4 regions of the Lysinibacillus sp. F12 genome follow, and region 2 is predicted to be linked to each of the others. Evidence: riboswitches for the same ligand, from Rfam matches in the RefSeq annotation. Region 2 holds a riboswitch; each other region holds the start of a gene.

The links. A riboswitch is a leader RNA that binds a small molecule or an ion and turns the genes downstream of it on or off. The one in region 2 is predicted to bind S-adenosylmethionine.
Region 1: it holds a riboswitch for S-adenosylmethionine, as region 2 does, so the genes downstream of both, AC3CH7_RS20170 (cyclase family protein) here and AC3CH7_RS18195 (methionine ABC transporter ATP-binding protein) in region 2, are expected to answer to the same signal.
Region 3: it holds a riboswitch for S-adenosylmethionine, as region 2 does, so the genes downstream of both, metK (methionine adenosyltransferase) here and AC3CH7_RS18195 (methionine ABC transporter ATP-binding protein) in region 2, are expected to answer to the same signal.
Region 4: it holds a riboswitch for S-adenosylmethionine, as region 2 does, so the genes downstream of both, metA (homoserine O-acetyltransferase MetA) here and AC3CH7_RS18195 (methionine ABC transporter ATP-binding protein) in region 2, are expected to answer to the same signal.

What each region holds. Positions count from the first base shown of each region.
Region 1 covers NZ_JBYMLP010000005.1:180,892-183,095, reverse strand. The annotation lists gene AC3CH7_RS20175 (DedA family protein) at 1-430, shown strand, start outside; gene AC3CH7_RS20170 (cyclase family protein) at 460-1,197, opposite strand; SAM riboswitch class I at 1,286-1,392, opposite strand; gene AC3CH7_RS20165 (YuzC family spore coat inner layer protein) at 1,493-1,894, opposite strand; gene AC3CH7_RS20160 (AraC family transcriptional regulator) at 2,057-2,204, opposite strand, start outside.
Region 2 covers NZ_JBYMLP010000004.1:75,022-77,225, reverse strand. The annotation lists gene gcvH (glycine cleavage system protein GcvH) at 1-242, shown strand, start outside; gene AC3CH7_RS18205 (toprim domain-containing protein) at 334-675, shown strand; gene AC3CH7_RS18200 (thioredoxin family protein) at 691-1,002, shown strand; SAM riboswitch class I at 1,059-1,162, shown strand; gene AC3CH7_RS18195 (methionine ABC transporter ATP-binding protein) at 1,246-2,204, shown strand, end outside.
Region 3 covers NZ_JBYMLP010000002.1:1,333,949-1,336,152, forward strand. The annotation lists gene metK (methionine adenosyltransferase) at 1-949, opposite strand, end outside; SAM riboswitch class I at 1,234-1,352, opposite strand; gene pckA (phosphoenolpyruvate carboxykinase (ATP)) at 1,744-2,204, shown strand, end outside.
Region 4 covers NZ_JBYMLP010000003.1:723,549-725,752, forward strand. The annotation lists gene AC3CH7_RS17500 (GerAB/ArcD/ProY family transporter) at 1-93, shown strand, start outside; gene metA (homoserine O-acetyltransferase MetA) at 149-1,084, opposite strand; SAM riboswitch class I at 1,183-1,292, opposite strand; gene AC3CH7_RS17510 (nucleotide excision repair endonuclease) at 1,495-1,866, shown strand; gene AC3CH7_RS17515 (hypothetical protein) at 1,912-2,204, opposite strand, start outside.

The sequences.
Region 1 (2,204 bases), on a different contig from region 2:
TGCTCTGATTGGCGCAATGGGGGGGATTACTTTAAGCTACTATATCGGCCGTCGATTTGGCTTACCGCTCTTGCAGAAATATGGGCCAAAGATTCATATAACTGAGCAAAAAATTGAATTTACTAAAAAAATGTTTATGAAAGTGGGGCCTTTTTTATTAATTGCTGGCTATTTTATTCCTGGTGTACGCCATCTAACAGCCTATATCGCCGCTATCAATAATTATCCATATAGGAAATTCGCTTTCTTTGCTTATACAGGGGCATTTATATGGACTTTTACATTTATAACCTTAGGAAAAGTGCTAGGAGAGAAATGGCGATTCGTCGGTTACTATTTATCTCATTACAGTATGTACGTCATCTTGCTGTTTGTCCTAGTCATGTTAATTATTTATTATTTATTTAAAAAAAGAAACGTACAAAAGTAAAAGTCAGTAGGATTCCTACCGACTTTTTGTTATGGCAATATGGCAAATGAACGTACAGGGAATCCAGATGCTTTTTCAGGCTTGGGTACTATATTAAAAATAATAGCACCTTTAGGAGGTAGCTTGTCTAAATTAGTCATGAGCTCAATTTGATAAGTGTCTTGATTGAGGACAAAATATTCACCAACCAATTGGCCACTTTGACGAAAATCAGTGGCAGAATCAGTATCAAAAGTTTCATGACCTATTGCACTTACTTTACGTTCCTTGAATAGAAATTGTAAGGCCTCCAAGCCCCAACCTGGAAGATGATTATCTCCATTGACATCTTTATTACTAAATGCCTCTTTATCTGGCCAACGCTTACTCCAATCTGTTCGCAGTGCCACAAATGTACCTTCTTCAATCTGTCCATAGTGTGTCTCGAATTCTAGAATATCTTGTACACTGAGTGTAAAGTCATGATTACTAGCAGCCTCCTGTGATTTATCAATGACGATAAGCGGAAGAACAAGCTCCTTTAGTGCTAATTCATCTAGAAATCGAGTATCTCTTACAAAGTGAATGGGTGGGTCAATATGTGTTCCATATTGTCCAGGAAAAGAAAACTGCTGTGCAAAAAATCCATCATCATGCGAGAATAATGTTTCAAATTTAGCATCTTCAAACATGAAAAAATGAGGTGAGTCTGGGCCGAAGGTATGTGTCAAATCGACCCACTGTTTTGATTTTAGTAAGTGCAATGCTTGTAAAAGTTCGTTAGACATTAAATTCCCTGCTTTCTAAAAGTAGTAGTCAATAAAAAAGAGTCCTCAATCGAAGAGGACTCCCGGAATCAAACATAGGTAGTGCGTCTTCTCATCTTTCAGGCTTAAATTTTGCCAATAGGAATTAGCACCATACTGCTTGAGCTGGTTGCTGAGACTTCATCGGGCCGATCCCTCCGTCTCTCTAGATAAGAAATAGGATATAAGAATTTTCAGAAATAATAGTATAAATACTTTAACATATATTTTTATAGTTTACAACTTTGATAGGATTACAGGGTTAAAATTAATTTACTTACCAATTCAAAATTAACGTTACTCGACAGCAGGCACTATCCATAAGCTGTATTCTAAAATTATCTGGTGTATAGTTGGTTTCAAATTTTGTAGTAATGCCTGTGGATGTAATTAATTTTTCGACCTCTGTTTTATTTGAAAGCTGTGCAGCATTCTTTAAGTCATGTGCAAATTGTTGAGAACTATCAATTTTATCTGTAAGTAATTGTGCCTGCTGCATAATCGTCTTTATCCGCGTAGCTGAAGATATTAATTTTTGTGTATCAACAGGGGGAAAGGGACTATTACTAGTCGGCATTGCTAAATGTTGTGAAAAGGTTCTAGCTGCAAGTTGATGGTCTGTCGATGGTATCGGGTAATGGTAGGGGTGAATAAAATAAGGATAAGGATTATAATACAAATCAATTCCTCCTAGCCAGAAGCTGATATCTTATCTTATGTATCATGATCTTTTTAGGTGTTTGAATAACGCCATTCCTGTACTGAAGTGTTAATATACTATGCTGAATGGTATGCCACACAAACTAAAAAAGGAAGCGATGGAGCGCTTCCCTTTTGTTCTTTAGCCAAGAACGTTTAATACATCATCTATTTTTTTGCTATGTGACAGGATTCCATAATTCATCCACGTTAAAAAATCCACCTCATAGACACAGTTTCTTTTAACAGCCCTTAGGTTTTTCCACATAGAGGATGTTAAAATAGTACGC
Region 2 (2,204 bases):
GCGATGAAATCAAAACGGATGATCCATTCGGTAGCGTAGAATCAGTAAAAACTGTTTCTGAATTATATGCACCAATCTCAGGTACTGTAGTTGAAGTTAATGCAGATTTAGAAGATAGCCCAGAATTCGTTAATGAATCACCATATGAAAAAGCATGGATGATCGTCGTAGAGCCTGCTGATGCATCAGAAGTTGATAAACTTATGACAGCAGAACAATACGAAGAGATGACAGCAGAATAAGACAAGCCATAATCAAAAAACGTCGGAAACTACCGGCGTTTTTTATTATATAATAACGTATAAGTGGGAATGTCTAAATGGAGGTGGCGTAATGTTCGATGGGAAATGCTTGATAGTAGAAGGACGCTCAGATAAGCTACAAATTGAGCCAATTTTAAACGAGAATGTTACAATACTATGTACGAATGGAACAATTGGTGTGCATCAATTAGAAGAGCTAATCGATCCCTATGAGGGCTATGAGCTATTTACCTTTTTTGATGCCGATACTTCAGGCGATAAGCTACGTGCATTAATGGACAGACATTATCCTGAAGCGGAGCATTTACGGACAATGCCAACATATAAGGAAGTAGAAACGACACCTAGAAAAGTGTTAGCCATGATTTTACTTCGTGCGCATTTCTCAATCCATAATGAATATATTTTGTAAGGTTGCGTGAACTAAATGGAAGAATGGTCGAAAGAGCAGTGGGAAACGGCATTACAGTCCGGAGAAAAAGCTGCGTTTTATTTATATACACCGATGTGCGGTACTTGTGCAGTGGCATCGAAAATGATGTCAATTGTAGAACAACTATTACCTCACCTAAAGCTAGGGAAAGCAAATATTAATTTTTTGGAGCAAATTGCTTTTGAGCATCAAATTGAAAGCGTTCCGTGCTTACTTGTTTGTGACGGTGGCAAAGTGACAGAAAAGATTTATGCTTTTCAATCCGTACCTTTTTTGTACGAATTGTTAAAAAAATCAATTGACTGAACTTTATTAGCGTGGTAAAGTAACAAATATATTACTAAAACATTAAATATATCGAACTCTTATGAAGAGCGGCGGAGGGAAGTGCCCTATGAAGCCCGGCAACCATCACATAGTGAAAAGGTGCCAAATCACCCAAAGATTTTTCTTTGAAAGATGAGAGAACGGTTCAACGTATAATACGTGACCCCTTCTACTTGTCTATAAGTGGAGGGGTTTTTTTATATAAGAAAAGGAGTATTCGCTATGATACAGCTTCAAAATATAACGAAGAAATACAAAACAGCAAATGGCGAATTAACGGCAGTCAAAGATGTTAACCTGACTATTAATAAGGGTGAAATTTTTGGCATTATCGGCTATAGTGGCGCTGGTAAAAGTACGATGATTCGTTTACTTAATGGCTTAGAGAAACCAACAACAGGAACAGTAACAGTGAACAATCAGGCTTTTTCATCGATTAAAGGTCAAAAGCTTAGAGCAGCTAGACAAAAGGTTAGTATGATTTTTCAACATTTCAACCTACTTTGGTCACGAACAGTTGCAGAAAACATTGCCTTCCCATTAGAAATCGCAGGTGTATCAAAAGCTCAACGTGAGGCACGGGTGAAGGAATTGATAGCACTTGTTGGCCTAGAAGGTCGTGATCAAGCATATCCATCACAGCTCTCTGGTGGACAAAAGCAACGTGTAGGGATTGCGCGAGCATTAGCCAATAATCCAGAGGTTTTACTATGTGATGAGGCTACATCTGCTCTAGACCCTGAGACAACAGATGCCATTCTTGATTTACTGGTGGATATTAATGAACGTTTAGGGTTAACGATTGTCCTCATTACTCATGAAATGCATGTCATCCGCAAGATTTGTCATCGTGTAGCAGTGATGGAGGCAGGCGAAATTGTAGAGCGTGGAGAAGTATTGCAAGTTTTCCAGGCTCCTCAGGCTGCCATTACTAAGAAATTTGTAGCGCAAATTACCAATACAAAGGAAACACAGGATACAGTAGAACAAATCAAAGCAAATTATCCAACTGGACAACTTGTCAAATTGATTTTTGTTGGTGAAAAAACAGAACAGCCAGTTATTTCACATCTAGTAAAGCAATTCGATGTGGAAGTAAGCATTGTACATGGGAATATTTCGCAAACCAAAAATGGTGCATATGGTACTCTCATTGTGCAAATTGATGGGTCGAAAGCAAA
Region 3 (2,204 bases), on a different contig from region 2:
CAATTGCATAAGCCAACTGTACTTCAGCGCGTTCTGCTAAACCAGCTGCTACAATATTTTTAGCTACATAACGTGCCGCATAGGCAGCTGAACGGTCTACTTTTGTTGCATCCTTACCTGAGAATGCACCACCACCATGTCGTGCATAACCACCGTATGTATCAACAATGATTTTACGGCCCGTTAAACCAGCATCTCCTTTTGGTCCGCCAATTACGAAACGGCCAGTTGGATTGATAAAGTATTTTGTGTTTGTATCTAATAATTCGCTTGGCACTACAGGAGCAATCACGAATTGTTTTAGATCGGCCTGAATTTGTTCAAGTGTTGCTTCTTCATCATGCTGAGTTGAAATAACAATTGTATCGACACGAACAGGTACGTTATTGTCATCATACTCAATTGTTACTTGTGTTTTACCATCTGGGCGTAAATAAGCTAACTCCCCAGATTTACGAACTTCTGTTAAACGACGTGCTAATTTATGAGCTAAGCTAATTGGTAATGGCATTAACTCAGGTGTTTCATTACATGCATAGCCAAACATTAAGCCTTGGTCTCCTGCACCAATCGCTTCAATATCTGCATCTGTCATAGAACCCTCACGGGCCTCTAAAGCTTGGTCAACGCCTTGGGCAATATCTGGAGATTGCTCACCAATTGCTACAAGTACTGCTAAGTTTTCAGCATCAAAGCCATATTTACCACGTGTGTATCCAATTTCCGCCACAGTATCACGTACAATGCCTTTAATATCTACATAAGTAGAAGTAGTGATTTCTCCTGCTACTAATACTAATCCTGTTGTTACAGTTGTCTCGCACGCTACACGTGCATTTGGATCTTCTGCTAAAATAGCATCTAAAATGGCATCCGAAATCTGGTCACAGATTTTATCTGGATGCCCTTCTGTTACACTTTCTGATGTAAACAGTCGACGGTTTGTCATTTAGTTTTCCTCCTATTACTCTTACAAAAAGTATTTGTACGGTACTCATTACCCATGTCAAGTCCGCTCCTAAGGATTGAACTCTCTCAAGCCGCTGTTGTTGTCATTTCACTTTACGAGAAAAAATAACTGCTACTTAAAAACACGAGGATTTCGAAAGACCCGTCATTATAATAAGGAAAGAACTACATATACTTACCTTTACATTAATTTTTAACAATAAAAAAATCCTTTTCTCACGTTACTATACATGAGGAAAGGAATAATGACTTCGTTACCTTTCACTCTTATCGTTCAAGGGATTTTCCCTTGCATCAGGTTGGCACCAACGCATGTTGTGAAATAATACATGCAGGTTGCCGGGTTTCACAGGGCCTGACCCTCCACCAGCTCGGGATAAGAGTATCCGTTCAATTTTCATGTTACTGAAAAGGTCAATCGTTGTCAAATATTTTCTTATGTATTACTGTATAGAAAGGAAGAACAAAATTATCACCATAAAATTTTCATACTTGGGTGATGATGTAAATAGAAGAAATTTAATCCCTACAACATACCTAGCTTCTTGTGGTAACATATGTGTGGCTCAAATTTTAGACAATTTACTGTAGCATTGAATGTTTTCTACTCGAAAAACATTATTTTTTGTCAGTTTATTGAAAAGTAATAAAAACTCTAAAATAATTTCTTAATTAGTATAGATTATTTAACCCATTGTGTTATACTATTTTTGAAATTAAGAAAAAATCCCTCTAAACCAAGGGAATACTATAAAAAAGGATGGTATTTAATCGATGAATTCAGTAGAAATTGCAAACGAACTGAAGGAATTATTAAACGGCGGTAACATTAATGTTCAACTTTCAGTACCACAATTAGCAGAAAAAGCTACTTCTCGTGGTGAGGCAATGTTAACAGTAGATGGCGCAGTTCGTGCAGAAACTGGCAAATACACTGGTCGTTCACCTAAAGATAAATATACAGTAGAAGAAGAAAGCACAAAAGATCAAATTGACTGGGGTAAAGTCAATCAACCAATTTCCTCTGAAGTGTTCGATAATCTGTATGTAAAAGTAATAAAATATTTAAAAGAACGTGATGAATTATTCGTATTCAAAGGTTTTGCTGGTGCTGACAAAGATTCACAATTAAGCATCCAAGTGATTAATGAATACGCTTGGCACAACCTTTTCGCTCATCAATTATTTATCCGTCCGACTAAAGAAGAATTAGCTTCGCATGTTGCAGACTTCAC
Region 4 (2,204 bases), on a different contig from region 2:
GATAATCCAACTAACGATGCTGCTACAGATTCCAATCAGAACCATCAGGCTAAACCAGATATTACGGTTTCTGACAAGAAGAATTTAGAATAACAAAGTCTAATTCCTTCAGCTACTTAGCGAAGAAATTAGACTTTTTTATTGTTATTTAAATATGATATTCAATTTCGTCCACAAAGTCCCATTCATATGGTGTCTCTTGGTATACATAGTAGTTCAACCAGTTGGAGAACAATAAATGTGTATGGGCACGCCATGTATTCATCGGTTCCTTTTCTGGATCATCATTTGGGAAGTAGTTTACTGGAACGTTGATATCAATGCCCTTGGCAACATCGCGACTGTATTCATCAGCCAGTGTTGTCGCATCATATTCTAAATGACCTGTAATCATAATGTTTTTATTATCTTTAGATTGCACGATAAACACACCTGCATCCTCTGAATAGGATAATAAGCGTAAGTCTGGATGATTGCGAACCTCGTCAATCGAGACAGATGTATAGCGAGAATGAGGGGCTGTAAATAAATCACTAAAGCCTCGTACTAAATCCACTGTTAAATCAGTAATCACATGAGAATAAACGCCGGAGCATTTAGCAGAGAGCTCTATTTTTCCAATTCCATAATGATGATATAACGCAGCCTGTGCCCCCCAACATATATGTAGCACGGATGTCACATTCTTTTTAGACCAATCCATAATTTCAGCAATTTCCTGCCAATAGTTAACCTCTTCAAATGGCATTTTTTCTACAGGTGCCCCAGTAATAATCATACCATCATAACGTCGGTGACGAATTTGGTTAAACGTTGTGTAAAATAATTGTAAGTGAGATTTACTGACATTTTTAGATTCATGAGTAGCCGTGTTTAAAAAAGTAATATTGACCTGTAATGGTGTATTTCCTAGTAAACGTAATAATTGTAGCTCCGTTTTTTCTTTTTCGGGCATTAAATTTAAAATTAATATGTTTAATGGACGTATTTGCTGTGTTCTCGCACGATCCTCTTCCATCACGAAGATTTTCTCCTCACGTAAATGCTCCCCAGCAGGTAAATTTTTCGGAATATTAATTGGCATCTAGCATTCCCCTCTCTTTTTTGCTCCTTTTTCTAAAAAAATTAAAAATCCTCCACATTCCATATGAGATAGAATGAGAAGGATTTTTTTCACGTTCACTCTTATCTCTCAAAGGAAAAACCTTTGCTGGAATTAGCACCTTTCTAACATTTGTTAGAGGTTGCTGAAGCGTCATCGGGCCAAATCCCTCTGCTTCTCTTGATAAGATTATTTAATTATTTTGAATTGTAACATGGACTAGTTAGAATATCAATAATTCATAGAATATTTTGTTATTCCCATGCATGTTCTACATTCATTTGATGAACACTAAGCTTGCTGTATATGGTTATTCTACATGAAATTTTATGGTAAACATGCCGCTATTATGTTACCATATATCTTTAGTAATAGAGAGGAACGTGAATACTTTGATTAATATTGAATTTCCAAAACCAGATGTAGTTATTCGCCAACGCGAACAAGATGTAAAACCAGGTGATGTCCCAATTACACCATACTTTGGTTTCATCGACTTCCACAAAATCACACGTGATAAAGGCGGCATTTTCTTATTTTATAATGAAAAGAATGAGTTATTATTTGTCGGCAAAGCACGTAAAATTCGCCAACGCATAAAAAAACATTTTGAAGACAATGTATCTCCGATGAAAAACTATCGTGACGAGGTCTTCAAAATTGAAGTCTATGAAGTAGAAGATCCTATGGAACGTGAAATTTATGAAACGTATGCGATTAATACGTTCCGCTCCAAATACAATGTAGATAAAGTATTTTATTAATATCAATAAAAACCGAAATCTCTTTTTAGGGATTTCGGTTTTTTATTACAGCATGGTAATACGATCTATCGGCATGCTTTTGCCGTTAATATACAGTTCGATAATAGTCAGCTCCGCGCTTTTGTTGATGGCATAGACATAGGGTAGAGCTTCTTTCTTTTGCTCGCTTCCTTCCTTGAAATGAATGACTAACCTATTTTCATTAGCTGCTACACTTGCTAGCACATTTCCTTTTGAAAACATGACAAGATAGTACGTCACGTCATCTTCATACAATAACTGAATTCTGTCTGTAGCTATAATATGTTGTTGGATATGGTCAGGAACGATTGTTAGCT